Regions from separate parts of the Streptomyces sp. NPDC006544 genome, predicted to be linked through region 3. Evidence: riboswitches for the same ligand, from Rfam matches in the RefSeq annotation. Region 3 holds a riboswitch; each other region holds the start of a gene.
What was found. Region 3 has a riboswitch for cobalamin ahead of ABZY44_RS06920 (ABC transporter substrate-binding protein). Riboswitches for the same ligand answer to the same signal wherever they lie in the genome.
Positions count from the first base shown of each region.

Region 1: another riboswitch for cobalamin. It lies ahead of ABZY44_RS00020 (energy-coupling factor ABC transporter permease); the one in region 3 lies ahead of ABZY44_RS06920 (ABC transporter substrate-binding protein).
Region 2: another riboswitch for cobalamin. It lies ahead of cobN (cobaltochelatase subunit CobN); the one in region 3 lies ahead of ABZY44_RS06920 (ABC transporter substrate-binding protein).

Region 1 is NZ_JBEXOV010000001.1:2,319-12,578, forward strand. Features, by position in the region: gene ABZY44_RS00015 (flavodoxin family protein) at 1-458, opposite strand, end outside; cobalamin riboswitch at 713-909, shown strand; gene ABZY44_RS00020 (energy-coupling factor ABC transporter permease) at 938-1,696, shown strand; gene ABZY44_RS00025 (energy-coupling factor ABC transporter substrate-binding protein) at 1,702-2,037, shown strand; gene cbiQ (cobalt ECF transporter T component CbiQ) at 2,041-2,790, shown strand; gene ABZY44_RS00035 (ATP-binding cassette domain-containing protein) at 2,814-3,668, shown strand; gene ABZY44_RS00040 (PadR family transcriptional regulator) at 3,736-4,284, shown strand; gene ABZY44_RS00045 (EF-hand domain-containing protein) at 4,366-4,578, opposite strand; gene ABZY44_RS00050 (tRNA-dependent cyclodipeptide synthase) at 4,833-5,639, shown strand; gene ABZY44_RS00055 (cytochrome P450) at 5,620-6,858, shown strand; gene ABZY44_RS00060 (YncE family protein) at 6,935-8,122, opposite strand; gene ABZY44_RS00065 (polysaccharide deacetylase family protein) at 8,119-8,919, opposite strand; gene ABZY44_RS00070 (ATP-binding protein) at 9,364-9,867, opposite strand; gene ABZY44_RS00075 (enoyl-CoA hydratase-related protein) at 10,134-10,260, opposite strand, start outside.
Region 2 is NZ_JBEXOV010000046.1:297-10,556, forward strand. Features, by position in the region: gene ABZY44_RS21355 (germacradienol/geosmin synthase) at 1-2,000, opposite strand, end outside; gene aroD (type I 3-dehydroquinate dehydratase) at 2,220-2,957, opposite strand; gene cobN (cobaltochelatase subunit CobN) at 3,284-6,895, opposite strand; cobalamin riboswitch at 6,928-7,076, opposite strand; gene cobG (precorrin-3B synthase) at 7,261-8,559, shown strand; gene ABZY44_RS21375 (precorrin-8X methylmutase) at 8,556-9,203, shown strand; gene ABZY44_RS21380 (precorrin-2 C(20)-methyltransferase) at 9,200-10,260, shown strand, end outside.
Region 3 is NZ_JBEXOV010000009.1:59,885-70,144, reverse strand. Features, by position in the region: gene ABZY44_RS06930 (GNAT family N-acetyltransferase) at 207-659, shown strand; gene ABZY44_RS06925 (hypothetical protein) at 685-1,536, opposite strand; cobalamin riboswitch at 1,754-1,893, shown strand; gene ABZY44_RS06920 (ABC transporter substrate-binding protein) at 1,929-2,921, shown strand; gene ABZY44_RS06915 (iron ABC transporter permease) at 2,918-4,003, shown strand; gene ABZY44_RS06910 (ABC transporter ATP-binding protein) at 4,000-4,800, shown strand; gene ABZY44_RS06905 (VOC family protein) at 4,879-5,268, opposite strand; gene ABZY44_RS06900 (N,N-dimethylformamidase beta subunit family domain-containing protein) at 5,404-7,032, opposite strand; gene ABZY44_RS06895 (polysaccharide lyase 8 family protein) at 7,100-9,493, opposite strand; gene ABZY44_RS06890 (sugar phosphate isomerase/epimerase family protein) at 9,607-10,260, opposite strand, start outside.

The DNA.
Region 1 (10,260 bases), on a different contig from region 3:
ATGTTCATGGCGCAGTGTTTGACGCCGTCCTCGTTGCCGGTGATCAGCGCCCCGCCGACGCGCCCGTAGTAGGCGTACTGGCCGTGCTCGTTCAGGATCGAGGAGCAGGCGTACAGCCGCTCGATGACCTGCTTCATCACCGAGCTGTTGTCCCCGAGCCAGATCGGTCCGCACAGCACGAGGATGTCGGCGTCCATGATCTGGCTGTAGAGCACCGGCCACTGGTCGCTCTCCCAGCCGTGGTCGGTCATATCGGGCCAGACGCCCGTGGCGATGTCGTGGTCGACGGCGCGGACGAGCGAGGTCCGGACACCCGCCGCCTCCATCACGGTGCGGCTCTTGTCGATCAGGCCCTCGGTGTTGCTGGGCTCCGGCGATCGCTTCAGCGTGCAGTTGACGTAGACGGCGGTCAGGTCGGAGTAGTCGAAGCGCTTCGCGGTATCGGTGTCTGCGGCCACGCGTCCAGCCTCGGCCCCGCCGGGCACCACCGCCACCGGGCATCGCCCGAACGGGGCCCGCCCGCTCGTCGTACGGAACATCGCGGGTCGGTGGAGCGCCCCTCCCCGGCGCGAAAGGGAAGGCGGAACTCCAGGGTCCCGTGAGGACATTGGGGCAGAGGGGCACTCCCGCGGGTACGAAGGGTGAGCACCAAGCGGAATGCGGTGGCCGATCGGTACCCTTGGGGCGGGTTGTTACCGGTCCGTGCGGCCGACTAGGGTCAGCGGGCCTTGGTGTTCGGGAAACCGGTGGGAAACCGGTGCGGCCCTCGCCACTGTGATCGGGAAGTCCGGCTCCACTCCTGCGGGAAAGCCACTGGGCTGCGCGGGAGTTTCCGTGCTGCCCGGGAAGGCGGGGCCGGGACATCAGCACCCGTGAGCCAGGAGACCGGCCAGGGTGCGTTGTCCATCCACGAGGTGCTGGAGAGGTCTCCCCACTCATGCATATAGCCGAGGGGTTCCTGCCCCCTTTGCACGCGGTCGCCTGGGGCGCCGCGTCCGCTCCCTTCGTCGTCCACGGCGTCCGCTCGCTCACCCGCGAGGTGAAGGCCAACCCCGAGAGCACGCTGCTCCTCGGCGCGGCCGGAGCCTTCACCTTCGTCCTGTCCGCCCTGAAGATCCCCTCGGTGACGGGCAGTTGCTCGCATCCCACCGGCACGGGGCTCGGGGCGATCCTGTTCCGGCCGCCGATCATGACGGTGCTCGGCACGATCACCCTGCTCTTCCAGGCCCTGCTGCTGGCACACGGCGGGCTCACCACCCTCGGCGCCAACGTCTTCTCGATGGCCGTCGCCGGTCCGTGGGCGGGCTACGCCGTCTACCGGCTGCTGCGCGGGTTCGCCCTGCCCCTGATGGTCACCGTCTTCTTCGGTGCCTTCGTCGCCGACCTGGTCACCTACTGCGTCACCAGCGTCCAGCTCGCGCTCGCCTTCCCGGACCCGGCCACCGGGTTCCCGGGCTCGCTCGCCAAGTTCGGAGGGATCTTCGCGGTCACGCAGATCCCGCTGGCCGTGAGCGAGGGCCTGCTGACCGTCCTCGTGATGCGGCTGCTGTTGCAGGCGAGCGCGTCGGACCTCGTCCGGCTCGGCGTCTCGAAGCCGGCGCCCGCCCGCACCGCGGAGCAGACCGACGAGAAGCCCGACGAGAAGCCCGATGCGAAGACCGAAGCGAAGACCGAAGGGGAGGCGGCGGTCCGATGAGCGGCCTGTCCAGGAACACGAAGATCAACGGCTTGTTGCTGCTCATGGTGGCGGCGCTCGCCGTCATCCCCCTCGCACTCGGCCTCGGCGAGGGCAAGGAGGAGCCCTTCGCGGGCGCCGACGCGCAGGCGGAGGCGGCCATCACCGAGCTCGAGCCGGATTACGAGCCGTGGTTCTCGCCGCTGTACGAACCCCCCTCCGGGGAGGTGGAGTCGGCGCTGTTCGCCCTGCAGGCGGCGTTGGGCGCGGGTGTGCTGGCGTACTACTTCGGCGTCCGCAGGGGCCGCCGCCAGGGCGCGGCCGCCGCCGCGGCTCCCGCACCCGCCTCCTCGGAGGCGTAGGCGGTGCTGCCGATCGACGTGGCTGCCCACGGCAGCCGCTGGCGCGGCCGCCACCCGCTGGAGAAGGCATTGCTCGGGGTCGGGCTGACGGTGACCGCCGTGTGCCTGCCGCCCTGGCCGGGCGGCCCGCTGGTGGCCGCCGCGACCCTCGCCGTACTGCTCGGCCCGGCGGGGGTGGCCGGGCGGCAGTTGTGGCGGGCGTTCCGGATCCCGCTCGGCTTCTGCTTCACCGGAGCGCTGCCGCTGCTGTTCGCGGTCGGCGGTCCCACCGGACCGCTCGCCCTGGCCCCCGACGGCCCCCGGCACGCCGCCGAACTGCTCCTGCGCACCTCGGCGGCCTCGCTCGGGCTGCTGCTGTTCGCCTTCACCACCCCGGTCTCCGACGTGCTCCCCCGGCTGGTCCGGGCCGGGGTGCCGGCACCGGTCGTGGACGTGGCCCTGGTCATGTACCGGATCGGGTTCCTGCTCCTCGACTCCGTCGCGCAGGTCCGCCGGGCCCAGGCGGCCCGCCTCGGGCACACCGGCCGGGCGGCGGTGTGGCGTTCCCTGGCCGGTCTGGCCGCGACCTCGTTCGTACGGGCCTTCGACCGCGCGGCCAAGCTCCAGGCGGGGCTGGCCGGGCGGGGCTACGACGGCGCGCTGCGGGTCCTCGTACCGGAGTCGGCCCTGTCCTGGCGGTTCCTGGCGGGCACGGCCGGTCTGCTGGCCACGTTGACCACCCTGACCCTCACCCTGAAGGGGCTGTACCTGTGAACGCGTCGGACCCGTTGAACCCGATCGAGCCGCTCGGCCCGCCTGCGAACCCGCCTGCGGACCCGTTGGTGGAACTGGCCGGTGCGGGCTACGCCTACGAGGACGGCCCCGCGGTGCTCACCGGCGTCGACTTCGCCATCGCGCAGGAGCGGGCGCTGGCCCTGCTGGGCCGCAACGGCAGCGGCAAGACCACGCTGATGCGGCTGCTGAGCGGCGGCCTGCGGCCCGGATCGGGTGCGCTGCGGCTCGACGGCACGAAGGTCTCGTACGACCGAACCGGCCTGACCCGGCTGCGGACCTCCGTCCAGCTGGTGGTGCAGGACCCGGACGACCAGCTCTTCGCGGCGTCCGTCGAACAGGACGTGTCCTTCGGGCCGATGAACATGGGGCTTGCCGCCCCGGAGGTCCGCGCCCGGGTCGACTCGGCGCTCGACGCACTGGACATCACCGCGCTCCGCGACCGCCCCACCCACCTCCTGTCCTACGGCCAGCGCAAGCGGGCGGCGATCGCGGGGGCGGTGGCGATGGCGCCGCGCGTGCTGATCCTGGACGAGCCGACGGCCGGCCTCGACCCGGACGGCCAGGAACGGCTGCTGGACGTCCTCGCGGGGCTGCGCGCCGGCGGCACGACGGTGGTCATGGCCACCCACGACGTGGACCTCGCGGTCCGCTGGGCCGACGACGCGGCCGTCCTGACCCCGTCGGGCATCCGCTTCGGCCCGGCCGGGGCCCTCCTCTCGGACCCCGCCCTGCTGTCCTCGGCAGGCCTGCGCACGGCGTGGTCCCCGGCGGTGACGGCCCTCCTCCGCGCGCACGGCCTCCTCGCCCCGGACGCCCCGGGCCCGCGCGACCCGGAGGCGCTGGCCGCCTGGCGGTAGGTGCCGCACGGCCGCGGAGAGATCCAGGCCGTCCCCTGCGGACCTTCGGCAAACCTAGGATGGCGGCATGTCGCTCCCGCACGCCATCCTCACCGCCCTGCTCGAGAAGCCCTCGTCGGGGCTGGAGCTGACCCGGCGCTTCGACAAGTCGATCGGGTACTTCTGGTCGGCGACGCACCAGCAGATCTACCGCGAGCTCGGCCGGCTGGAGGATGCCGGGCTGATCCGGGCGCTGGCCAGCGAGGTGCCCGTACGGGGGCAGAAGAAGGAGTACGAGGTGCTGCCCGCCGGAAGCGCGGAGCTGGGCCGGTGGGTCGGGGAGCGCCAGGACCCGAAGCCGGTACGGGATCCCCTGCTGCTCCGGATCCGGGCGGCCGCGGTGGTCGGGCCGCAGGGGCTGGCCGCGGAGTTGCGGCGCCACCTGGAGCTGCACCGCGCCCAGTTGGCGGAGTACGAGGCCATCGAGGAGAAGGACTTCCCGGCCGGGCGGGACTCCGCGCAGGACCGGCTGCGCCGGGTCGTGCTGCACGCCGGAACCGGGCTGGAGACCTTCTGGCTGCGCTGGCTGGAGGAGGCCCTCGCCGAGGTGGAGGGCATGTCCGGGCCGCGGGCCTGACGGCGGCGGCCCCGGCCTCGCGGGGCCGTCGGCGGCGAACCTGACGCGCCCCCGGCCCGGCAGGGCCGGGGCGCGCGGGGCTTACTTGTTCAGGGAGGCCCAGAACTCGTCGAAGCTCAGCAGGCCGTCGTCGTTCGCGTCCTTGGAGGCGATCACGGCGTCCGCGACCGGGCCGGTGACGTACGCGTCGCCCATCGCGGCCATCGCCGAACGGAACTCGTCGGCCGTCACGAAGCCGTCACCGTTCACGTCGAACTTGCCGAACGTCGTCCGTGCGCTCTCGATGTCCGCCACTGGGTCCACCCCTTCTTGGTGCTTGTTGACCGGCTCAGGGTAGCGGCCTGGCGGCACTCTCCGTACCCCGGGTCCCGTTCGAGCGGCAGATAGAAATTCCATTACTCTTCCGTAAGGCGGAAGTAATAATTCCGGCCAACAATTCCGGCCTCCACTTGTCACGCTCCGGGGCCACCGCATAACGTAGCGACATTGCCGCCACACCAGGAGCGCAGGGCTCCCAGGGACAAGTGGCAACAAGGGCGATCACACAGGTGACGATCCAAGCTGACGCATCATTCGAAGTTCTGCCCTTCACCCGCACCTGCCGCCACATCTGGGAAGACGGCGACCATGTGCTCATCGGAGTGAGTCCTGGAAACAGTTACTTCAGCTCCGAGCGCATCGGCAGCCTTTCCCGGTGGGCCACGACCCGCTTCGCGCAGGTCGACTTCGTCTACGCAGACCTCCATGTCGACGGGATGTTCGCCGCGTTCGGCTACACCCGGGAGCACGCGGAGAAGCGCGCGACGAAAGAGATAAAGGCGGTCCGGAGGAGGATCCTCAAGGGCGTGGAGGAATCGGTGAGCCCGGATGCCGAGGTGCGCGTACGAGCACTATCCGAATTCCGGACGAACCCCGTCTACCAACTACTGCACCGACGCGTCCTGCATTTCCTGGAGACTGACGACGAATTCCGCAAGGGCTGCGAGGAAATGGCCCTTCACTTCGTCGGCTCCAAGTTGCCGGAAGGTGAATCCATGACCGACGCGCAGTTGCAGGTGTGTTTCGATTACATGGCGGCCGAGCTGCCCTTCTTCATCGACACCCCGAGCATTCTCGACGTGCCGTCCTCCGTGGCGGCCTACCACCTCAAGATGCCCATGACGGACGTCCTGTTCGCACGCGGCGGGGGCCTTCGCGCCACCCGGAACCAGGCTTATGCCGTCGTAAGGCCCGAGACAGCTGAAATGTCGCAGAACAACCCGGACCAGACGCACACGAAGACGAACACGAACGTGAACGAGAACGCGAACACCGCACCAGCCGAAGGGACCGTCGATGAGCGTCGAGCAGCTTGAGGGCACCGACCCGGCCGCGGGGGCCCTCCTGGACTTCCCGCTCTCGCGACGCGGTGACGTGCTCCCCGAGGAGTGCACCTGGCTGCGCGAGAAGGCGCCGGTCGCGAAGGTGCGCACCCTCACCGGGGACCCGGCCTGGCTGGTGAGCAGCTACGCGCTGGCCAAGCAGGTACTGGAGGACGAGCGCTTCAGCCTCAAGGACACGGCGAACGCCGGCGTCCCGCGCCAGTACGCGCTGACCATTCCGCCCGAGGTCGTCAACAACATGGGCAACATCAACGGCGCGGGCCTTCGCAACGCGGTGATGAAGGCGCTCAGTCCGCGCCAGAAGGGGCTCCAGGACTGGCTGCGCGCCACGGCCGGCACCCTCGTCGACCATCTCGTCGCCGAGGGCGGTCCGGCGGACCTCCGGGCGGGATTCGCCGACCCCTTCTCGGCGGCGCTGCACGCCCGGGTGCTCGGAGTTCCCTTCGAGGACTGGCGCCGGCTGATGTCGGGCTTGGACGTCGCGTTCATGACCGCGCGCGAGCCGTTCACCGACTCGGCGCTCAACTGGTACAAGGACGTCGGCTACTTCGTCGACCAGCTGAACGTCCAGCTGGCGCTGCCCGCCGAGCTGCGTACGGGGCTGCTCGGCGCGTTCGCCGAACTGAAACTGGCGGACCCCGGGTCGGCGCACCTGACCGACGACATGTTCGCCACCGTCGCCGTCTCGCTCTTCGGGGCGGGCGCCGTGTCCACCTCCGCGTTCCTCACCCTCGCGGTCCTCGCGCTGCTGCAGAGGCCCGAGCTGATCGGTTACCTGCGCGAGCACCCGGAGCGCATGGGCAAGGCCGTGGACGAACTGCTCCGCTGGAACCTGTCCGTCGGCGACGGCCTGCCGCGCATCGCCATGGCGGACGTCCAGGTCGGCGACGTACTGGTCAAGGAGGGCGAACTGGTCCTCGTCCTGCTGGAAGGGGCCAATTTCGACCCCGCCGCCTTCGAGAACCCGGACGAGCTGGACCTGGAGCGCGAGAGCCCCCGGCCCCACCTCGCCTTCGGCGCGGGCCGCCACTTCTGCCCGGCGTCCGCGCTGGGGCGGGCGCACGCCGAGATCGCGCTGGAGGTGCTGGTCGGGCGGCTGCCCGAGCTGCGCCTCGCGGTGCCGGCGGAGAACCTCGTGTGGCGCACCGGCTTCATCAAGCGCCTCCCCGAGCGGCTCCCCGTCGCCTGGTGATCACACCGGCGGCGGTGAGCGGATGAGCGTGCCCCGGGGGTCGTGCGAGCTCCCGGGGCACATCCGTGTCGTGGTCCTAGCGGAAGATGCCGGTGTGGCCGAGGGAGTAGCGGCCGGGCTGCGGGTACACGGCGAGACCGTGCGGGCCGGAGCCCACGGGGATCTTGGCGATCTCCTTTCCGGTGGTGGTGTCGATCGCGTAGACCTCGGAGTTGTAGCGGCCCGACAGCCACAGCACCTTGCCGTCGGCGGAGACTCCACCCATGTCGGGGCTGCCGCCGTCGGGCAGCTCCCACTTCTTGGTCAGCTTGTTCTGGGTGAAGTCGAAGACGGAGACCGAGCCCTCGCCGCGGTTGGAGACGTACATCTCCTTGGAGTCGCGGCTGACGTACAGGCCGTGGCAGCCCTTTCCGGTGGGCAGCAGTTTGGGGGTCCCGAAGTCGTCCCCGCCGAGCACCCACATGCCGTGGGCCATCATGTCCGCGACGTAGAAGGTCTTTCCGTCCGGGGAGACCTTGACGTCCTGCGGCATCGCGCCCTCGAAGGGCAGTTTCTGCTGGCCGACGACTTCCATCTTCTCGGTGTCGACCTTGAGCAGTTCGCCGGAGAACTCGCAGCTCACGATGAAGTAGCGGCCGTCGGCGGAGAAGTCGGCGTGATTGACCCCGAAGCAGGTCACGGGGACGGTCTTCACGCGGTCCATGGTGTGCGGATCGCGGAAGACCAGTTCCTTGTCCATCGACGCCATGACCACGGCGTACTTGCCGTTGGGCGTGAAGTACAGGTTGTACGGGTCGTGCACCTCCACCGGCGCTCCCGCCTCGCCGGTGGCCGGGTTGATCGGGGTGAGCGTGTGGCCGCGGTTGTTGTTGACCCAGAGGGTCTTCATGTCCCACGAGGGGACCACGTGCTGGGGCTGGACGCCGACCGGGATGGTGTCGATGACCTTGTACGTCGCGGGGTCGATGACGGACACCGTGTTGGAGGAGGTGTTCGGCACGTAGACGCGGGAGGGGAAGTCCTTGACCACCGGGGAGAGTTTGTTCGGCCGGTCGGCCGCGTAGACGTCCTTCGGGTCGAGGAGCGGCGGCATCCCGGCCAGGCCCGGCGGCACGGCCGGTACGGCCTTGGCGGGCACGGCGGGACCCTTCGTGCCGAGCGCCTCGGCGGGGCCCTTGTCGCCCGATCCGCAGCCGGCGAGGGCGGCGAGGACCAGACCGGCCAGCAGCACGGTGGCATTCCGGGGAAGGCGGGTGGTCGTCATGGGGTCAGCAGCTCCGTGGTGGTCACCGCGCGCAGTTTGCGGCGTGCGAGTTCTTCGAGGAGGGGCGGCATCGCGGCGACCGTGTCCGCGTAGCCGAAGTGCAGGCTCACCACCGATCCGCCCTGGATCGTGCCCATGACGGTGCGGACGACGGCCGCGGCACCGGGCGAGGTGAAGTCGAGGGAGTCCACGTCGTAGGAGAGGACGTGCGGGTAACCCGCTCGCTGGGCCAGTTTTCGCACCAGGGGGGTGGCGTACTGGGTCTGGGACGGCCGGAACCAGGTGCCGATGGACCCGGTGAGCCGCTTGAGCCGGTCGGCGCAGCCGGTGATCTCCGCGTACGCCCGCGCCTCGGGCATGGTGTTGATCGCGAGGTGGTGCTGGGTGTGGTTGCCGAGCTCGTGGCCGCCGTCCAGGATCCGGCGGGCCATGTCCGGGTGCTCCTCGAGCCAGTCGCCGATGGCCAGGACGGTGACGCGCGCTCCGCCCCGCTCCGCCTCGGCGAGCACCGCCGTGGCGACGGCGGGGTCCCCGTTGCCGTGGAAGGTGAGTGCGACGGCCGGGCGGCCCCGCGGACCGTGCCCGATCTCGACGGGCTGCCCTGCGAACCGGCGCGGGGCGGGGGCCGCCCTGGCCGGGGCCGGCGGTCTGTCCGGGGCCGCCTTGGCGGGGGGTGCGGACGGCGCGGGGCCGGCGGGGGCGGTACGGGCACCCGTGCCGCAGGCGGCGGTGAGGGTGCCGGCGGCGACCGCCGCGCCGGCTCGGAGAGCGGATCGGCGGTCCGGGTAGCAGAGCACCTGCCCATTTAAGGGGTGGATGCCCCTCTCGGTAATGATTGACCCAATTCGGGACGTTCGACGGGTCGCCCCCCAGTGGCCCCCGTCCGCTACGTGATCAACGATTCACTCTGAGCGGTGGATATTTATTCAATGATTACGAGGTTCGTGGCCCATCTCACCTAAGATTTAGGTAGAAAGTCTTAGGATATGCACACTTATGTCCAATTTGGGACTTTTGGCGATTGGTCCCTCGTCTGCCATAGTCGGAACCACGGCTTCCCGTTGACCCGAGCGAAGTCTCCACGCCGAGGATCACACCCCCTTCGATCCTCGGCGCTCCCATGGAACCCCCGCAGCGCCCCATCACGGCGACAGGGGGTTTCCGTGTTTCCGGGGCACCCGGGACAGGGAGCAACGAGCAGCGAGCAGCGAGCAGCGAGCATCCGGGGCCGCACTCGGCCGTCAGCGGTCGGCCACCCGCATCTCGAACCAGGTGATCTTGCCGCGCGGCAGCAGGTCCGCCCCCCAGCGGTCGGAGAGCTTGTCGACGAGGAACAGCCCCCGGCCCGTGGTGTCCATCTCGTGGACCGGCATCAGACAGGGCAGCCCTCGCGAGGGGTCGCGCACCTCGACCCGGATCCAGCCGCGGCGCCTGACCATCCGTAAACCGAAGGAGCGGGCCCCGGTGTGCCGGACGGCATTGCCGACGAGCTCGGAGACCAGCAGCACGGTGTGCTCGGCAAGCTGCGGCGAGAGGCCCCACAAGCGCACCACCACGCACTGGGCGAGCCGGCGGGCACTGCCCGCCGACTCGGGCATGGAGGGCAACGTCACTTCCGAATCGGCCGGGTTCCCGTACAGCTCCAGCGCCTTGAGGCCCTGTTCGTCCTCCGGGGCCGCCGTGAGCCGTACGACGGAAGCGCTGCTGCGCTGCCGCGGCTGTTCCACACCCTCCAGACCCGCCATGCACCCATCATGGACGGCCGGTGCGGCCGTTCGGGCCGTTCCGCAGGAAAACACCCCCCGGAATCATGGATTCCAAGGGGGCCTTCCGGCATATGCATTCGGCAATCCGGATCGCGCGATACCCACCTTGACCTGCGGTGACACCCTGCAAAGAGGCGATCACCCTGAGTGGATCTCCGTTTTCGCTTAAGGTTCCCTTAAGGCCTGGCTAATCCACCCGCAGGGAGGACGGCGCCCCGGTCCGGCGGCCGCTCGCGCTCACGGCACTAGAGGAACTTGGCCTTCCCGGGCCCCTCTTCGACGAAGCTGCGCATGCCGCGCTCGCGGTCCTCGGTGGCGAACAGACCGGCGAACCAGTTGCGCTCGATGGTCAGTCCGGTGTCGATGTCGGCC
Region 2 (10,260 bases), on a different contig from region 3:
AGCGGGAGCTGGTTCGCGACGATGTGCTCGAACTCCTCGGTGCGCTGCGTCATCAGCGCATGGCAGATGTGCAGTGCCTGCGGGTAGTCGATGTCGAAGAAGTTGCGCGTGACGAGCACGTAGTTGTGCACCTCGCCCTCGACCTCCACCTCCTTCTGGTAGGAGAAGATGTCGTTCAGCAGGCAGGCGGAGTCGGCGGCCGCGTTCTCCAGGGAGCGGATGGTGCCGGAGGCGTAGATCTCGTCCGGGATGCCGCGGCCCGCCTGGCCGAGCCGGCACAGGTACATCGTGAGGTGCGAGCCGAAGGTGTGGCGGCGCATCTCGGCGTAGTCCACCGGGTCGGGGATGCGGTTGTGGATCTGGTTCTCCGTCTCCCACAGCCAGCTCTGCAGCATGCTGACGAGGGTGGCCCGGAACTCGGTGCGGACCTCGGGGGACATGTCCTTCGAGGTGCGCACCCACAGGTCGCCGAGGGACCGCTCCATCGCGGTGGCGGGCACCGCCTGTTCGGCGTGGTCCACCGGGATCATGGCGACGAGCCGGGCGGTGGTGGCCTTGGCGGCCGGCAGGTTCTTGGCCTGGGCGAAGACCACCGGATAGTAGTCGTCCCCGTACGTGCCCCAGGTCAGCCAGCAGGCGTTGAGGGTCAGCGCCTCGGGGGTGGCGTCGGGATCGATGCCCGCGGAGCAGAGGGCGAAGTCGTAGCCGCGCAGCTTCTCCTCGTTCCAGATCGCCGACCCGGGATCCCCGGGCTGCGGGTCGAGCAGGCCCATCTCCCGGGCCCAGGCGACGGATCGCTCGCGCGCGTGGGCGTGGTGCGGGCTGAGCGCGAGCGGGAACGGCATGTAGACGTCCGGGACGACGGACGGGCCGGTGTGCTCGAAGGGGACGTGGGTGAAGGAGCGGCGGCGCAGCTCCAGGGCGCGCGGGGTCAGGATGGAGCGGAGGTCGAGGGCGGTGGTGCCGAGACCCGACGGCATGAAGGGCAGGGTGAGCGGCGCGGTGGCCCGGGCCTCCTTGTTCATGTAGCGGCTGGAGACCATGTGCCATTCGTGGCCGCCGGACTGCCAGTCCTGCAGGCCCTTGGCGTAGGCGAGGACGGCGGCGATCTCCGCGGGGTCCATGGCGTGGTCGGTGAAGAGCTGGGGGAGTTCGGCCAGGGCGGTCTGCTCGAACTGCTGCAGCCGGGAGGTGAGGAGGTCGTTGGAGGCCTCGGCGGCCTCCTGTGTGGTGCAGCCGAGGAAGGTCTCCAGCACCAGGACGGCGTTGGAGAGTTCGCCCTCGTCGGCGACCTCGCGCTCGTAGGAGAAGAGGTCGTTCCTGATGTGCACGGCGTCGGAGAAGGCGTCGCGCAGCACCCCGAGCGGGCGGGAGCGCGCGACGCGCGCCGGTACCTCCGCCGCCACGTACTCGACGAGCCCGGCCGACCAGGGGGCGCCGCCGACCTTGCGGCGCATCTCGATGTATTCGAGGGGGTTGGCCACCCGCCCGATGTCGATGTTGGCGAGCTCCCACATCGACTCGTCGAGCAGGTTCTTGGTGGACTCCGAGAACCGTTCCCGCCAGTCCGTCGACATGGCGGGGACGGTGCGGGCCCACAGGTCGGCGAGACCCGCCTCGACGGGGTTGGTGGCCTCGGGGAAGCCGCCCGACAGGTCCTTGGGCATGAAGGCGGCGAGCCGGTCTAGGTAGGCCTTCGCGCCGGCGCGGTCCTGGGAGCGCTTGAACATCTCCAGGAAGTGGTCGTCGAAGAAGAACACCCACACGTACCAGTCGGTGACCAGCGACAGCGCCTCGCTGTCGCAGTCGGGGTGGGTGTACGAGCACAGCAGGGCGTAGTCGTGCGAGTCGAGGTCGCTCTCTTCCCAGACGCCGGAACCCTCCAGCATTCCGAAGTCGCGGGCCCACTTCTTGGTGTGGACCCTCGCGTCCTCCAGGTGCGGGTTCAGTCGCGCCGGATAAGGCACATAGAAATCCGGCAGTTGAAACGGCTGCGTCACGGCGGGGTGGGCCTTTCGTCTGTCTGTCTCGCGGAGGGAACCGGGGGATCGGAGGAATCCGAGGAACCGGATCAGGCGGAAGGCCCTGAAGGGGGCCCTCCGCACGAGATCAGCACTGCCCTACCCATGACGCCGGTGCGATAAGGGGGAGTTCACTTCATCAGGTGACGCGGGTGCCGTTTCGCGACGCGGAAGGCCGTCGGCCGGTAGGGGCGCGCCTCAGCCTTCGGCGGACTTCCGCTGGTCGAACGCCGGGTAGAACGTGCGCAGCAGGTCGAAGGTCTCGGGGAAGGCGAGCTGGCCGGGGGCGGAGCTGGCGCCGAAGAAGGAGTAGGTGATCCGCGAGCCGAGGGCGGGGAAGAAGACGCGGGAGACCGCGCCCCTCTCGCCCATGGCGATGACGATCAGCCGCGTGCCGTCGGCGCCGGCGCTCAGGAGCAGCGAGGCGAGCCGTCGTACGTCCTCGTCGGACCGCACCATGGTGGACACCTTGACCACGTCGGCGCCGGCGCTCTTCGCGCCGTCGATGACGGCCTGGAGTTCTTCCGTGCCGGGGGTCAATTCAAAATTGTGATAGGAGACGACCGCCACGGTGTCGTGCCGGTGTGCGGCCTCGATCACCTCGGTGAGGATTTCCCCGGAGGAGAGTTCGATGTCCACGGCGTCGACCTGAGGGGCGAGTGCGCGGAACAGCTCGAGGCGCTGCGATTCCGTGCCCTTCCACGCGCCGCCCTCACGGGCGGAACGGAGCGTGGCCAGCACCGGCAGGGCCTTGAACGCGTCCACCTGTGCCAGGACATGGGCCGTTTCGGTCCGGGCGTACCGGTCGACGCGCAGCTCGGCCACATCGACGCCGGCGGCCTTCGCGGCGTGTGCGCGCGGCTCGGTGTCGCTGTCGTCGAAGCTGACGGCCACCAGCGGAATGCCGCCGTCGAGAAGCGCCCGCAGTGAATTCATTTCCTGGTCACAGCCTTTTCGATTCTGGATATCCGACGCGAACCACATGGTGAACGGGGCGGATTATACGCGGAATCGCCGAGCGGGACGGGGGGCGACCGCCCTGTGGCCGGGCGCGCGCGCGGGCGCGCCGGGTGAACCCGCGGGGAGCCCCTGAAGGCGGTGGTGTCGCAGCGCGGGATGTCTGTCCGCCCGGCGGCGCCCGTCCCCGGCCCGCGGTCCGGCGGGACGGTGACGGGCGCCTCAGGCTGTCCGGCGGGCCCCAGGTCCCCGCCGGGAGGGCCGTGGTCAGGGCCCCGACGGGCCGCGGACCGGCTCCGCGACGGCTACTCGCCCTCCCCTTCGAGGTTGCCCTCGGTGTCCAGGTACACCTGGCGCAGCGCTTCCAGGACCTGCGGGTCCGGCTTCTCCCACATGCCGCGGGACTCCGCCTCCAGCAGCCGCTCCGCGATCCCGTGCAGGGCCCAGGGGTTGGCCTCCTCGAGGAAGGCGCGGTTCTCCGGGTCCAGGACGTACGTCTCGGTCAGCTTGTCGTACATCCAGTCGGCCACCACGCCGGTCGTGGCGTCGTACCCGAAGAGGTAGTCGACCGTCGCCGCCAGCTCGAAGGCCCCCTTGTAACCGTGGCGGCGCATCGCCTCGATCCACTTCGGGTTGACGACCCGGGCGCGGAAGACGCGGGAGGTCTCCTCCACCAGCGTGCGCGTCTTGACCGTCTCCGGGCGGGTCGAGTCGCCGATGTACGCCTCGGGGGCCGTGCCGCGCAGTGCGCGGACGGTGGCCACCATGCCGCCGTGGTACTGGAAGTAGTCGTCCGAGTCCGCGATGTCGTGCTCGCGGGTGTCCGTGTTCTTCGCCGCGACGGTGATCCGCTTGTAGGCGGTCTCCATCTCGTCGCGCGCCGGGCGTCCTTCGAGACCGCGGCCGTACGCGTACCCGCCCCACACCGTGTAGACCTCCGCGAGGTCGGCGTCCGTGCGCCAGTCCCGGGAGTCGATCAGCTGCAGGATGCCCGCGCCGTAGGTACCCGGCCGCGAGCCGAAGATACGGGTCGTCGCGCGCCGCTCGTCACCGTGCACGGCCAGGTCCGCCTGCGCGTGGGCCCGTACGAAGTTGTCCTCCGCGGGCTCCTCCAGCGAGGCGGCCAGCCGTACCGCGTCGTCCAGCAGGCCGATGACGTGCGGGAACGCGTCGCGGAAGAAGCCCGAGATGCGCAGGGTGACGTCGATGCGCGGGCGGCCGAGCTGGGCGAGCGGGATCGGCTCCAGGCCGGTCACGCGGCGCGAGGCCTCGTCCCAGACCGGGCGGACGCCCAGCAGCGCCATGGCCTCGGCCACGTCGTCGCCCGAGGTGCGCATCGCGCTCGTGCCCCACAGGGACAGGCCGACGGACGCGGGCCATTCGCCGTTGTCCGTGCGGTAGCGGTTCAGGAGGGAGTCGGCGAGCGCCTGGCCGGTCTCCCACGCGAGGCGGGAGGGGACGGCCTTCGGGTCGACCGAGTAGAAGTTCCGGCCGGTGGGCAGCACGTTGACGAGGCCGCGCAGCGGGGAGCCGGACGGGCCCGCCGGGACGAAGGACCCGTCCAGCGCGCTGACGACGTGGGCGATCTCGTCGGTGGTCCCCGCCAGGCGCGGGACGACCTCGCGGGCCGCGAAGTCCAGTACGGCCGCCACGTCCGCCGAGTGTCCGCCGGCCACGGAGGCGACGGCCTCCGGGGCCCAGTCCGCGTCCTCCATCGCCTGGACCAGCGCACGGGCCGTGGCCTCCGCCTCGTCGGCGGTGGTGCGGGTGGCCGCGGACTCGTCGAGGCCGAGCGCCTCGCGCAGACCCGGGAGCGCGGTCGTACCGCCCCAGATCTGACGGGCGCGCAGGATGGCGAGGACCAGGTTGACGCGGGCGTCACCGGTCGGGGCGCCGCCCAGGACGTGCAGACCGTCGCGGATCTGGGCGTCCTTGACCTCGCACAGCCAGCCGTCGACGTGCAGCAGGAAGTCGTCGAAGCCCTCGTCGTCGGGACGCTGCTCCAGACCCAGGTCGTGGTCGAGCTTCGCGGCCTGGATCAGCGTCCAGATCTGGGCGCGGATGGCCGGCAGCTTCGCCGGGTCCATCGCGGAGATCTGGGCGTACTCGTCCAGGTGCTGCTCGAGGCGCGCGATGTCGCCGTACGACTCCGCGCGCGCCATCGGCGGCACCAGGTGGTCGACCAGGGTGGCGTGCACGCGGCGCTTGGCCTGGGTGCCCTCGCCGGGGTCGTTCACCAGGAACGGGTAGACGAGGGGCAGGTCGCCGAGCGCGGCGTCGGGCGCGCAGGCGGCCGACAGGCCGGCGTTCTTGCCCGGCAGCCACTCCAGGTTGCCGTGCTTGCCCAGGTGGATCATCGCGTCGGCGCCGAAACCGCCGTCGTCCGCGCGGGCCTGGATCCAGCGGTACGCGGCCAGGTAGTGGTGCGAGGGCGGCAGGTCCGGGTCGTGGTAGATCGCGATCGGGTTCTCGCCGAAGCCGCGCGGAGGCTGGATCAGGATGAGCAGGTTCCCGCGGCGCAGGGCCGCGAGCACGATGTCGCCCTCGGGGTTGGCCGAGCGGTCCACGAACATGTTGCCGGGGGCCTCGCCCCAGTGCCGCTCGACGCTCTCGCGCAGCTCGGCCGGGAGCTCGGCGAACCAGCGCCGGTAGTCGGCCGCCGGGATCCGGACCGGGTTGCGGGCCAGCTGCTCCTCGGTGAGCCAGTCCTGGTCGTGGCCGCCGGCCTCGATCAGGGCGCGGATCAGCTCGTCGCCGTCACCGGACACCAGACCCGGGACGTCCTCGACGGGCCCGAAGTCGTAGCCGCCCGCGATGAGGGTGCGCAGCAGTTCCACGGCGCTGGCCGGGGTGTCGAGGCCGACCGCGTTGCCGATGCGGGAGTGCTTGGTGGGGTACGCGGAGAGGACGAGCGCGATCTTCTTGTCGCGGCGCTCGATGTGCCGCAGGCGGGCGTGGCGCACGGCGATGCCGGCCACGCGGGCGGCGCGCTCGGGGTCGGCGACGTAGGCGGGCAGGCCGTCCTCGTCCAGCTCCTTGAAGGAGAAGGGGACGGTGATCAGGCGGCCGTCGAACTCCGGGACGGCGACCTGGGTGGCTGCGTCGAGCGGGGACAGGCCCTCGTCGTTCTCCTCCCAGGCGCTGCGCGAACCGGTCAGGCACAGGGCCTGGAGGACCGGCACGCCGAGGCCGGCGAGCGCGCCCGCGTCCCAGGACTCGTCGTCACCGCCCGCCGAGGCGGTCGCGGGCTTGGTGCCGCCGGCGGCGAGGACGGTGGTGACCACCGCGTCCACGGACTCCAGCTCGGCGATCAGCTCCGGCTCCGGGGTGCGCAGCGAGGAGACGTAGAGCGGGACGGGACGGGCGCCGTGGGCCTCGACGGCCTCGCAGAGGGCGTGCACGAAGGCGGTGTTGCCGCTCATCTGGTGGGCGCGGTAGTAGAGCACGGCGATCCTGGGGCCGGTGTCCTGCCGCGCGGTCCGCTCCAGCGGGCCCCAGGTGGGGGAGGCCGCCGGGGGCTCGAAGCCGTGGCCGGTGAGCAGCACGGTGTCGGAGAGGAAGCGTGCCAGCTGGTCCAGGTTGGCCGGGCCGCCGTGGGCGAGGTAGCCGTGGGCCTCGGCGGCGATGCCGATCGGCACCGTCGAGGCCTCCATCAGCTGTGCGTCCGGGGCCTGTTCGCCGGTCAGGACGACGACGGGGCGGGTCTGGGAGGGGGCGAGGAGCAGGTCCAGGCCGTCCTGCCAGGCGCGCAGTCCGCCGAGGAGGCGCACGACGACCAGGTCGACGCCGTCGAGGAGACCGGGCAGGTCGTCGAGGGGGAGGCGGGAGGGGTTCGCGAACCGGTACGGGACGGGGCCGTCCGCGGCGGCGCGGGCACTGAGCAGATCGGTGTCGGACGTCGACAGCAGCAGGATCATGCGGCGGCAGGCCTTCCTCGGGGTTTCCGCGCCCCGGGCAGTGAGGACAACGGGAGTTCCTGACTCATCCGGTGGCCGTGGCCCTCGGATTCACAGTGGCGGGACCGCGCCGGAATCGCACCGGGCTTCCTCCCATGTCGCCGTCCTCGGCGATGACGGGCCGTGCGGTCCGTCGAAGGTCATCCTAGGCGGCAGGGGTCCCGGCGGGGAGTCCGGGGCGGTCCGGGGCAAGTCAGGGACGGTCCGGTACGGTCCGGGGCGCGGTCGGGGAGGGCCCGGAGGCACCGGTCGTGGCCGGTCGTGGCCGGTTCGGGGTGGTGATCGACACAGGAGACGGGCGCAGAATCGTGGGTATGCTCGCCGCCATGCCCACGCCCCCCTCCGCCGCCGCGCGGGACGAACCCGTCATACGGGATCGCGGCGACGCCTGCCCCGGCGCGCTGCGGCTGCACGCGGCGGACGACGGCTTCCTGGCGCGGATCCGGATACCGGCGGGCCTGCTCACCAGCGGGCAGGCCTCGGTCCTCGGGCTCGCCGCCGACCGCTTCGGCGACGGACACCTGGAACTCACCTCGCGCGGCAACGTCCAGCTGCGCGGACTCGCGGACGGCTGCGGCGCCGAGCTGGCGGAGCTGCTGGACGCGGCGGGTCTGCTGCCCGCACCCGGCCACGAGCGGGTGCGCAACGTCGTGGCGACGCCGACGTCCGGGATCCTCGGCGACGGACGGCCCGATGTGGTCCCGTGGGTACGGGAATTGGACCGGCTGCTCTGTGCGAGCGCACGGGCGACGGCCCTGTCCGGACGGTTCCTGTTCGCCGTCGACGACGGGCGCGGGGACGTCGCCGCCCTCGACCCCGACGTCACCGTGCTCGGCAGGGCGCAGGACCGGGCGCTGATCCGGCTCGGCGCGGCCGCCGACGCCGTGGAGGTGCCGGCCCCGGACGCACCCCGGGCGGCGCTGCTGGCCGCCGAGTACTTCCTCGACGCCGTCGACGCGGCGGGCACCCGCGCCTGGCGGGTGGCCGAGCTGCCCCCCGGACACGCCCTGGGCGCCGAGGAGTTCACCGGACGACTCACCGCCGCCGGCATCGCGGCGACCCGGAAGGGCGAGGTGGCGTGGCCCTACGCGCCGCCACCCCGGCCCTGGGGTCCGGGCACCGGCGACCGCACGCCCCTGTGCGTGCTGCTCCCGCTCGGCCGGCTGACCTCCGGTCAGTGGCGGGTGCTGGTGGAGGCCGCCGACCGGGGGGACGGCGAACTGCGCGTCACCCCGTGGCGGAGCGTGGTCCTGCCCGGCGCGAGCACCCGGCGGCCGATCGACGGCTACGCCCGGCTCGAGGCCGCAGGCCTGGTCGTCGCACCCGACGGGCCCTGGGAGTCCGTCACCGCCTGTACCGGGCGGCCCGGCTGCGCCAAGGCCCTGTCCGACGTGCGCGGCGACGCGAGGGCCCTCGTCCACGAGGCGCGCGGGACCTCGCCCGTCCACTGGTCCGGATGCGAACGCCGGTGCGGGCACCCGCGGGGCACCGCGTGGGTCGACCTCGTAGCCACGCCCGAGGGGTACCGGCTCGACGGGCGTCCGGTGCCGAGAGAAGAACTTGCAGGGGCTGTCGCCGACGCGCGCAGCCGGTCCCGAGTGTCCGAAGGCGCAGTGAAGAGATGAGCGAGTACACCGTGTTCGAGTACGAGAAGGACGGCGCCGAGATCTACCGCCAGTCCTTTGCCACGATCCGCGCCGAGGCGGACCTCTCCGGGCTGCCGGCCTCGGTCGCCCAGGTCGCGGTGCGCATGATTCACGCCTGCGGGATGACCGACCTGACGCGCGACCTGGGCTACACGCCCGAGGTCGTCCTGCGGGCGCGCGCCGCCCTGGAGGCCGGCGCGCCGGTCCTGTGCGACGTGCAGATGGTCGCCAGCGGGGTGACCCGCAAGCGGCTGCCCGCCGGCAACGAGGTGATCTGCACCCTGTCCGACCCGGCCGTGCCCGGGCTCGCCGCGAAGATGGGTACGACGCGCAGCGCCGCCGCCCTCGAAGTCTGGCGCGACCGAGGCCTGTTGGAGGGATCGGTGATCGCCGTGGGCAATGCGCCGACCGCGCTCTTCCGGCTGCTGGAGATGATCGAGGAGGGGGCCCCGCGCCCCGCCGCCGTCATCGGGGTCCCGGTGGGGTTCATCGGCGCCGCCGAGTCCAAGGACGCCCTCGCCGCGCACGCCTCGGGGCTCGACCACCTGATCGTCCGGGGGCGGCGCGGTGGCAGCGCCATGGCCGCGGCCGCCGTCAACGCCATTGCGAGCGTGGCCGAATGAGCACCGCGAGCGCAGGGAACGCAGGGACCGCCGCAGGAACCGCAGGAACCGCAGGAAAGCTCTACGGCGTCGGGCTCGGCCCCGGCGACCCGTCGCTGATGACGCTGCGCGCCGTCGAGGTGATCGCGGAGGCGGATGTCGTCGCGTACCACTCCGCGCGGCACGGCCGCTCCATCGCCCGCTCGATCGCCGCGAAGCACCTGCGCGCCGACCACGTCGAGGAGCCGCTGGTCTACCCGGTCACCACCGAGACCACCGACCACCCCGGCGGCTACCAGGGCGCCATGGAGGAGTTCTACGAGGCCTCCGCCGCCCGGCTCGCCGCCCACCTCGACGCCGGCCGGACCGTGGCCGTCCTCGCCGAGGGCGACCCGCTCTTCTACGGCTCGTACATGCACATGCACAAGCGGCTCGCGGACCGGTACGTGGCCGAGGTGATCCCCGGAGTGACCTCGGTGAGCGCCGCCGCCGCCCGGCTCGGCACCCCGCTGGTGGAGGGCGAGGAGGTGCTGACGATCCTGCCCGGCACCCTGCCCGAGGAGGAGCTCACCGCGCGCCTCGCCGCCACCGACTCGGCGGTCGTGATGAAACTCGGCCGCACGTTCCCCGCCGTACGGCGCGCGATGGACAAGAGCGGCCGGCTCGCCGAGGCGCGGTACGTGGAGCGCGCGACGATGGCGGGCGAACGGACCGGAGTCCTCGCCGACACCGACCCCGACAGCGTGCCGTACTTCGCCGTCGCCGTGGTGCCCAGCCGGATCGGCAACCCGGGCAGCGTGCCCTCCGGGCCCGGCGAGGTCGCCGTGGTCGGCACCGGACCGGCCGGTCCGCTGTGGCTCACCGCCGAGACGCGGCGGGTGCTGGCCGACGCCGAAGTGCTCGTCGGCTACACCACGTACCTGGACCGGGTCCCGGTGAAGCCGGGCCAGCTGCGGCACGGCTCCGACAACAAGGTGGAGTCCGAGCGCGCCGAGTTCGCGCTCGACCTCGCCCGGCGCGGCAAGCGGGTGGCCGTGGTCTCCGGCGGAGACCCCGGGGTCTTCGCCATGGCGACCGC
Region 3 (10,260 bases):
GGGGGAGGGTCGCGGCGGCCGTCGCATCGATCGGTGGTCCCGGCAGCGGCGGTGTCCGCCAGACGGCCCGGCCTGCCCAGGCCTGCATTGATCACCTACCGTCCGGGGGAGGCGACGGTTAGGGTTCCCGAGGCACGGACGGTGTCGGAGGTGGGTACGGGCGCTGCGCGGGGTGTTGGCGCTGCCCTTTGGCGAGAGGGGCAGCAGTGCGGATCGAGCAGGCGACCGAGCGGGACGTGGACATCATCTCCGTGGTGCTCGGAGAGATAGCGGCCTATTACGGCGGGAAGCCGACTCCCGGCGACCCCGGACAGATCCGGCGCGCCCTGTTCGGCGACCGGCCGGCCGCGACGGTCCTCCTGGCCCGCGATGACGACGGCGTCCTGGGCTTCGCCTCGTACACCTTCCTGTGGCCGGCGTCCGGCGCCGGGACCTCCCTGTTCCTCAAGGAGCTCTACGTCCGGGAGTCCGCCCGTCGCCGTGGCGTGGCCGGAGCGCTCATGGCGGGCCTCAAGAACGAGGCGGTCGCGGCCGGTTGCTCGCGGGTCGAGTGGACGGCCGACACCGACAACCCGCCGGCTCTCGGGTTCTACGAGGCGCTGGGTGCGGTGCCCCACGACGGAAAGGTCTTCTACCGGGTCGCGCTCCAGGGGCGTTGATCACGGCCATCACGGCATCACGGCATCACGCAGGCCCAGGCCCAGGTGCTGGTGTCGGCGCTGGTGTCTGTGGGGGAGCCGGGGCCGGGTCCGGGGGGCGGACCGGGCGGGTGACGAAGAGCCAGATGGACAGGCCGAGGGCGGCGAGGAACCCGACGAGCAGGGCGGCGACGACGGCACCGACGGGCACGGAGCAGCCCGTGCCGGTGATGCCCATGGTGGTCACGACGCTCAGCAGGCACACGGTCACGATCGACAGTCCGCTCACCGCGATCGTCCGGGTGACCCCGCCACCGGTCACGCGGATCCTGTCCAGACGGGGACGGCCGTACGCCGCGTAGCCCAGGACGGAAGCGGCGAGCACCAAGGACAGCAGCAGGACGATGAGGGCGCCCAGCCAGCCGGGGGCCTTCCCGTCGTTGTACGCCTTGCCGTAGGCGTACGCGCCGTTCGACAGGAGCGCGAAGATCGGCAGGGGCGCGCACTGCCCGAGGAGGCGCCGCGCGTAGTGGACGGGGTCGTAGGGCAGGACGCCCTCGACGAGCAGGACGGTGGCCAGGACGAGCAGTGCCGCGGCGACGGCGAAACCGACGCCGGCCACGACGTGCTCGAACAGCGCCCGGCCGTGGTTGTCCCCATCGGCCGCGACGGCGCAGTAGGTGAGCGAGCTGAAGATCAGCCCGAGCAGGGCCGCGAGGAGCGCGGGAAGGGCTTGGTCGAGCGCCTCTTGCCGTCGGCCCGTCGGCACGCCCTCGCCGAGATAGTGGGAAATGACGATGAAGACCGCCGTGAGCGCGAATCCAGCGAGCACGCCGGAGAGTTGCGAGTAGAGCTCGGCGACCGACTGCACATCGAGGGCCGGGGGGTTGCACGCCATCGGCTGCTCCGGGATAGGCGACGTGACGCATCCTACGCCCGGGGAAGCCCCGTGCCGAGAGGTTCGAGGGCGGCCCCGGCGCGAGCAGTTGGACGTATCGGCCTGATGAAGCCGCCTTTGTGGTAACGGAGTTGCACTCGCATCACGAATGAAGGCCCACGGGCCGGCGGCGGCCAGCAGAACGGGTACGCGACTTCCCGGCCGGTGATGATCGTCCGTCTGGCAGACTGGGATGAGCTCTTCAGGCGGTGCAGGACAGGAAACCGGTGCGAATCCGGTGCGGTCCCGCCACTGTGACCGGACCTCCCCCGCGGGGGATCCGGGAGTCAGACACTGACGCACCGCCTTTTCCGTTCGACCAGGGGACGCGGATCCCCCGGAGAGGCTTCGTCATGTCGTCGTACCCCCGCGCCCTCCTGCGCGCGCTCGTGCCCGTCTCGTTCCTGATGTCCGTGACCGCCTGCGGAGGATCGCCCGGAGCGGAGGACGCGGCGGCCGGGGCGCCCGCCGCACCCGGGTATCCGTACACCGTCACCAACTGCGGTGTCAGCAGCACCTACCAGGCGCCGCCGCGGCGCGCGGTGGCGATGAACCAGCACGCCACCGAGCTCCTCCTCGCCCTCGGGCTCGAGGAGAAGATGGCCGGGACCGCCTACCTCGACGACGCCGTACTGCCCGACTACCGGCCCGCGTACGACAAGATCAAGGTGCTGGCGAAGGAATATCCCTCCAAGGAAGTCCTCCTCGGCGCCAACCCCGATTTCGTGTACGGGGGTTACTCCAGCGCCTTCGACAAGGCGCAGGGCCGGGACCGCCAGGTGCTCGCCGAGAGCGGGATCAACTCACGCCTCAGCGTGGAGTACTGCACCGAAGGGCCCGTCGGGCTGGACCAGCTCAAGACCGAGATCACCGAGGTGGCCCGGACCTTCGGAGTGCCCGAGCGCGGCGAGGAGCTCATCGCGCAGGAGCAGCGCCGCATCGACGCCGTCACCGGACGGGTGAAGGACAAGGCCAGGCCGACGGTCTTCGCCTACGACTCCGGCGATGCCTCCGCCTTCACCTCGGGAGGAAACGGCATCGGCAACGAGATCGTCTCGCTGGCGGGCGGGACGAACGTGTTCGCCGACCTCCAGGACACCTTCGGTGACGTGTCGTGGGAAAAGGTCATCGAGCGGAAGCCCGAGGTCGTCCTCATCTACGACTACGGCGGCACCACCGTCGAAGCGAAGAAGCAGCGCCTGCTGAACGACCCGGCGCTCGCGCAGGTTCCCGCCGTCAAGAACCGGCGGTTCGTCGTGCTCCCGCTGTCCTCCGCCGTACTCGGCGTGCGCGTGGCCGGCGCCGTCGAATCCCTGGGTGCCCAGCTGCACCCCGACGCCGCGTGAGGCGCCGGCTCGCCCGCGCGCTCACCCGTACGCCGGTCGTCCTGGCCGTGCTCGCCGCCGCACTGGTGGTGTCGGCCGTGGCCGGGCTGGCCCTGGGGCCGGTCCGGATCCCCCCGGGCCAGGTGCTCGACATCGTGCTCGGCGGACCGGGCGCGGGCCAGGGGCCAGGACCGGGGGCGGGACCGGGACCGGGCCGAGGAGCTTACGCGGCCATCGTGTGGGACGTCCGGATGCCGCGCGTGCTGCTCGGGGCCGTCGTCGGCGCCGGGCTCGCCGTCTCCGGCACCGTGCTGCAGGCACTCGTCCGCAACCCGCTCGCCGACCCCTTCCTGCTCGGAGCCTCCTCCGGGGCCTCGGCCGGCGCGGTGCTGGTGATCGTCTTCGGCGCCGGGGTCCTCGGATTCGCGGGCGGGGCCGCCCTGCCGCTCGCCGCCTTCGCCGGGTCGACGGGCGCGCTCGTCGCCGTCCACGCGATGGCCCGGCGCGGTGGGGCGATGACCACGGGCCGGCTGATCCTCGCCGGAGTCGCCGTCCAGTACGTCCTCTCCGCCCTGACGAGCCTGGTCCTGGTGCTGGCCGCACATCCCGACCAGATGCGCAGCGTGCTGTTCTGGACGCTGGGCGGCCTCGGCGGGGCCCGCTGGGAAGAACTGGCCCTGCCCGCCGCCGCACTGCTCGTCGGCACCGGCCTGCTCATCGCCCTGGCCCGGCCGCTCGACCTGCTGCTCGCGGGGGAGGAGGGCGCGCACACGCTCGGCCTGGACACCGGCCGGTTCCGGGCCGCCGTGTTCGTCCTCGCCTCGCTCGTCATCGGGGTGCTGGTGGCCTCCAGCGGGGCGATCGGCTTCGTCGGGCTGATGGTCCCGCACGCCGCACGGATGGTCGTCGGCGCCGGGCACCGGTCGCTGCTGCCCGTCGCCGCGCTCGGCGGCGCGGTGTTCCTGACCCTGGCCGACCTGGCCGCCCGTACCGCGGCAGCGCCGGAGGAGATCCCTGTCGGCGTGGTCACGGCGCTGGTCGGCGGGCCGTTCTTCCTGTGGATGCTGCGCCGCTCCACCCGAACCGAGGGGATCGCGGGATGACGGCCCGTCCGGTGGAACTCGCCGTCGAGGCGGTGCGTTACGAGATCGACGGGCAGCCGCTGCTGCGCGGGATCGACCTCACCGCCCGCCCCGGCGAGACGATCGGCGTGGTCGGTCCCAACGGCAGCGGCAAGACGACGCTGCTGCGCTGCGTGTACGGCGCCCTGCGTCCGAGCGGCGGGCGCGTGGTGCTCGACGGGGCGGACGCGGCCTCGCTCAGCGTGAAGGACCGCGCGCGGCGGGTGGCGGTCGTGCCCCAGGACGCCGCCGGCACCTTCGGGCTGACCGTGCGCGAAGTGGTGGCCATGGGGCGGAGCCCGCACAAGCGTTTCTGGGAGCAGGACGGCCCCGAGGACGGTCGTCGCGTCGCCGAGGCCCTGGACACCCTCGGCGCGGGCGCCCTGGCGGGACGCCGGTTCGACGAGCTCTCGGGCGGCGAGCGCCAGCGCGCCCTGGTGGCCCGCGCCCTCGTCCAGGACCCGGTCCTCCTCGCCCTGGACGAACCGACGAACCACCTGGACATCCGCTACCAGTTGGAGATCCTGGGGCTGGTCCGCGACCTGCCCGCCACCGCCCTCCTGGTCCTGCACGATCTCAACCTCGCGGCGCTGTACTGCGACCGCGTGTACGTCCTGGCGGGCGGCCGTGTCGCGGCCTCGGGCACGCCCGCGGAGGTACTGACGGAACCCCTGCTGACCGAGGTGTACGGGGTCCGCACCCGCATCGGGCCCCACCCCACGACGGGTGCGCCGAACATCGTCTACCTGCCGCGGGACGGGAAACGGCCGGGTTACTGACGGCGGGGCGGCCGGGGCCGGGGCGGGGCCGGGGCCGAGGACGCAGCGGTCACCCGCTGCGTCCTCGCCCCGTCCTGCCTATTCCTTGAAGCCGCCGTACGGGCGGGTGATCAGTTCCATCCCGTGGCCCGAGGGGTCCGCGAAGTAGACGCCGCGCCCGCCGTCGTTGTGGTTGATCTCGCCGGGACGCAGGCCGTGCGGGTCGGCGTAGTAGGTGAGCCTCGCCCGTTCGATCTTCGCGAAGGCCTCGTCGAACTCGGCCTCGGAGACCAGGAACGCGTAGTGCTGTGCGGTGATGGACTCGGCCGGGACGGTCGCGAAGTCCAGGGTGACGCCGTTGGCGGTGTCGACGGGGATGAAGGGCCCCCAGGGGGCTCCGACCTCGAGCCCCAGGACGTAGGCCAGGAACTCGGCGGACTCCCGGTTGTCACGGGAGGGGATGATCGTGTGGTTCAGCTGTATCGCCATGGTTGGATGCCTCCGAAAGGCATGTCCCGGCACCTCCATGTCTCACCCAGTCGGTGACCGACACGCGATGCCGCGACATGATCCTAAACACCCCTTACGGGCGGAGTCCAGTGCGTAAGGGTGGCCCGGTCGGCCTCACGAGCCCGCGCCCGGACTCCCGTAGACGGCCTTCACGTTGTCCTGCGCCGGATGCGTGCGCCCGGCCGGGCCGGCCGCGAAGACGCGCAGCAGGTTCTCCGTCACCTTGGTGGTCAGGGCGCCCGAGCGCGCGTCCAGCCCGTGATGGGCTCCGCTGCTGCCGTCGCCCGTCGCGTCGAGGGCCTCCACCCAGCGCATGGTTCCGGTGGCGAAGACGCCCGCGCCGCTCGGCACGGTGTAGTACGCCGTGTCCTGGTGGCTGGGGCGGCCGTCGCAGACCACGGGGGAGTGGGCCAGGATCTCGAGCGGGCGAGGGGTCGGGAATCCGGTGTCGACCTTGTCGTATTCCACGCCGACGAGGTGCGCGAAGCGGTCGCCCGCCTTCGCCGCGGTGCCTTCGAAGAGCCAGTGGCCCGGGTTGGTCACGACGTACGGGGCGTCCACCGGGTATCCGTCGTAGATCACGCCGAGCAGGGAACTTTCGGGGTCCGCGGCGGGCGGCGAGCGGAAGTCGACCGTGGCCGGGTGACCGCGTTTGAAGGCGGGGTCCTGGTCGTAGGAGGACTTGTAGCAGACCAGGGTGCGGTCCGGTCCGAGGTCGGAGGCCTCCAGCCGGATCCGGCGGTAGCAGCAGTTCGCCCCGAGGATCGCGATGTTGGTGCCGGCGTCCCGGGCGGCCGTGAAGTGGGCGCGCTGCTCCGGCGACCAGTATTCGTCGTGCCCGAGCGAAAGCACCGCCGACGCGCCCTCGAGCAGCCGCTTCTCACGGGCCACGTCGGTGGTGGTGGCGTATGCGAGGGGTATGCCGAGCCGCTCGGCGAGCGCGAGCAGCGGAGCCTCGTAGACGAGGAACAGGCCGGCGCCGTCGTCGTACTCGTAGGGCCGGTCGAAGGTCACGGCCAGCGAGCGCGAGGCGTACCCGCCGCTGGGGCCGTCGTAGCTGCCGTAGCCGCCCCACCGGTTGTACGCCTGCCAGGTGGCCACCGCGTTGACGACGACCGTACGTCCCGTCGTGGCGGCGGACCGCACCGTGACGGGGACGAAGCGCTGGCCCTCGCCGCCCTGCGCGTCGAGCCGCAGCAGGTAGCAGCCCTCGGGCCAGTCCTTGGTCTCGACGGTGGCGCTACGGGTCCACCGGGTGCGGACCATGCGCGTCGCCGCGTCCACGGTGTGGTCGGGCTGGCGTACCCCGGGCAGTGCTTCGGAACGCCAGACCAGGCGGGCGCGGGCGCCGCCGTACCAGCCCATGCGGTAGGCGGAGACGGTGAACCGGGGCGCGGTGGTGGAGACGTGCAGGCCGAAGGACTCGCCGGGCAGGACGCTGGCCTTGTCGGCGAACCCCTCGATGGCCCGCGCCGGCCCGGCCTTGGCCACGTGCCAGTCGGCATGTCCCGGCCGGGCGTTCTCGGCCTTGACGTCGAAGCCGCGCGGCCCGTCCTGCTCCGGCGAGCCGGACGGCTTCGGGCTCTGGCCCGGACCCGCCCCGTCCGCCTTTCCGGTGTCCCCGTCGGCGCAGCCGGCCACGGCAGCCAGCCCCGCGGCGGTGGCCGCCGCCCCCGTCGCCAGGGCGAGGAACCGCCTCCTGCCCGCGCCTTCGCCGTCCCCGGTAATGTGCTCCTGATCCATGGAGTGCACGTTATGTCACCCCATGGCCTGTGCATCTACCGCCCTGCCCCCGCGCCGGGCCCGGGGGTCACGCCGGCCGCACCACCACCTCCTGGGAGGCTCCGGCCAGGGAGCTCAGATCGCCGAACCCGAGCTGGAGCCGTGACCCCGTGGACTCCGAGACCACGCTCGCCGCCCGGGACAGCACGTGTGTGACGGGTCTGTTCCACGTCACGGTCAGCGAGGTCAGCGTCCGCGTCGGGTCCGCGACGCAGAGCACCGCCGTTCCGTCGCCCCGCTCGCGCACCGTCACCGAACAGGGCGCGCCCGCCTGCAGCGTGCCGACCGTCCCGGCCTGCCAGAAGTTGACCCCGGTGAAGCCGAGGGAGCCGACCGCGACACCCTGGGCGGTCGTGCCGTTGGCGAGCACCGTGAGCCATGCCGGCGCCGCGGCCCGGGCCGAGGTCTGGGCCGCCGTGGCTCCCGGCATCATCTGGTAGACGTAACTCCCGCCGGCCGGATCCGTCCCGTGGTCGTACCAGACGGTCAGATAGCGCCGGGTCAGGGCCGTGGTGGAAGCGCTCCGGTTGATGTCGCTCCAGCTGCCGCTGCGGGCCTCCCGCAGTGCCCTGAACGTCCCCGGGCCCGACATCACATACCCGCCGAAGCCCGCCAGATGGGCCCAGCCGGGGCCGGGGAAGGACGCGCTCCAGCCCAGCGTGCCCGGCTGGAGCGTGCCGCCGACGGTCAGCGCGTGGGTGCCGGCCACCCCCAGATTCCGGTTGTCGATGACCGAGTCGACGGCCGCGCCGTCCGTGGCACCGATCCCGGCGCCCAGGCAGACCACGGTGTCGTCGAGGAAGAACCACGACTTGCGCGCCGTGAGCGTGCTCCCCAGCCCCTTGAGGTGCTGGCCCACCGAGGCGAACTCCCCGTCGGTCGTGCCGCCCACCCACGTCGCATCCGGCCGTGAGGCCCCCCAGTCGCCGCCCGCGCCGTCGGCGAGCACCTTGCGCGAGACGGTGGTCCCGGGCAGCCGGTACGGATCGACCGTGGGCCAGAAGGCGTCCGAGTACTGGCCGTTGCCGGAGGCGGAACCCCACCAGCAGAGCATGCCGCTCCCGGTGTGCCAGCCGCGCAGGTTCTCGCCGTTGCCCGTCTCGTAGTGGGTGATCCGCTTCGATGCCATGGACAGCGAGGCCGCCCAGCCCGGCCGCCGGTGCACGGCACGGTCCATCGACGGGAACAACCGGTGAGCTACCGGCTCGGCCTCGGCCGCGACCGAGGCGTCCGCCGCGACCGCGGCGAGCCGGGCCAGCGCGGACAGGGGCTGCGTGGTGTCGGCCAGCGGGGGGCTGTAGTAGTCCCGAGCGGCCCAGCCCTTCACCAGCCCTCGCCAGCGGATCCGTTCGGCGCTGCTCGCGCCCTCGGAGAGCAGCAGGATCGCGGCGAGTACGGAGTGCCCGCGGGTGTGGTCGTCCAGCTGCACCCGCAGGGGATCGGCCACTTGGACGCCCCGGCTCGGGGCCCGGCCCGACACCGCGTCCATCACCAGTCCGTTGAACAGGAACGGTGCCCACGCGTGCTCGACGGCGTCGAGGACGATCCGGGAGCCCGGATCGGTCACCTCCCAGGCCGTCCCCTTCAACAGGCCGAACAGCATGCCCAGGCCACCCAGCATGACCGACCCGTACGAGCCGGTGTAGGCGACGTAGGTGTGCTGGATGAAGGAGCCGTCACGGTAGAGCCCGTCACCGGCCGTGACGAACGGGAAGACCGGCGAGAGGGCGTCCCTGGCCAGGGCGATCTTCGCGTCGTCCCCGCCGACCACCCCGCGCAGGGCCAGCACCCGGCAGAGGTCCACCCGGTTCGCTCCGGTGCTGGTCCCCGTGTAGGAGGCGACGGCGGAGTCCGGCACGAAGTGGTCCACGGCGGCGCAGTAGTCGGCGAGCCGGGCGGCCGGCAACTCGCCGTACAGGAGGACACAGATGTCGAGCAGGGCCTGCGGAGCGCCGATCTGCCAGCACCACCAGTTTCCGTACCGCACCCGGGAGGCGTTGTAGACCTGGGCGTGCATGTGGTCCAGCCCTGACAGCAGGGCCGTACGCAGCCCGGCGTCACCGGTGAGCCCGGTACCGGGCCGGACGTACGCCTCCGCCATCCCTCTGAGCCGGTAGTAGCTCTGGGCCATCCACTCGGGATCCGTGGTGAAGACCTGGTCGGGCCAGAGCGAACCGGCGGCCGGAGCCATCGAGGACCGCCACTGGCCGGCCTGTGCGCCGAGCTTCGCCAGCCGGGTCCGGAACGGCGCCGCGGTGGCGGAGAACGCGGTCCCCAGGACGAGGCCCCGCCACACCGTGCGCATGGCGTCGTGTACCGGGGTGACCGTCCCGGCGATCGCCTGGAAGGCCGGTGTGCCGATGAGAACCACACCCCCGCCCACCGCCGTGAGAAAGGCGCGGCGGCTCCACACATCTGTCATCGCAGTCTCCTTCGACCGAAACGCTTCCGGTTCCCCTCGGCCCCCGTGCCTCTCCACCGCCCCGTGCTTCCCCGCGCCCGCCCTCGGGCACCGCTCTGCTGCCGCGTCCCCCCTCAAGCGACGTGCTCGCGGTAGCGGTCGATCACCTCCCCCAGCACCTCTTCGCCGTCCCGGGCCCAGAGCCCCGGATGGAAGATCTCCACTTCCACCGGACCCCGGTACCCGGCGGCATCGGTCAGTTCCCGGAAGGCCCGCAGGTCGATCGACCCGTCACCCAGCTGTCCCCGGCCGAGCACTACGCCCTCGGGCAGCGGCGTCACCCAGTCGGCGACCTGGACGGACACGATCCGCCCCGCCCGGCCCGCCCGCCGTACGTCGGAGGGCAGCCGCTCGTCCCACCACAGGTGGTACGAGTCGACGACGACCCCCACCTGTGACGCCGGGAACAGCTCGGCGATGTCCAGGGCCTGACCGAGGGTGGAGACCACACAGCGGTCCGCCGCGTACATCGGGTGCAGGGGCTCGATCCCCAGACGCACCCCGTGCGCCGCGGCGTACGGGGCCAGCTCGCCCAGGATGTCGGCGATGCGCAGCCGGGCCCCCGGAAGATCCCGGTCCCCGTCCGGCAGACCGCCCGAGACCAGGACCAGCGCCCCGGCCCCCAGCTCGGCGGCTTCCTCCACGGCCCGGCGGTTGTCCTCCAGGGCGGCCGTGCGTCCCGCCGGGTCCGCGGCGGTGAAGAAGCCACCTCGGCACAGCGAGCTGAC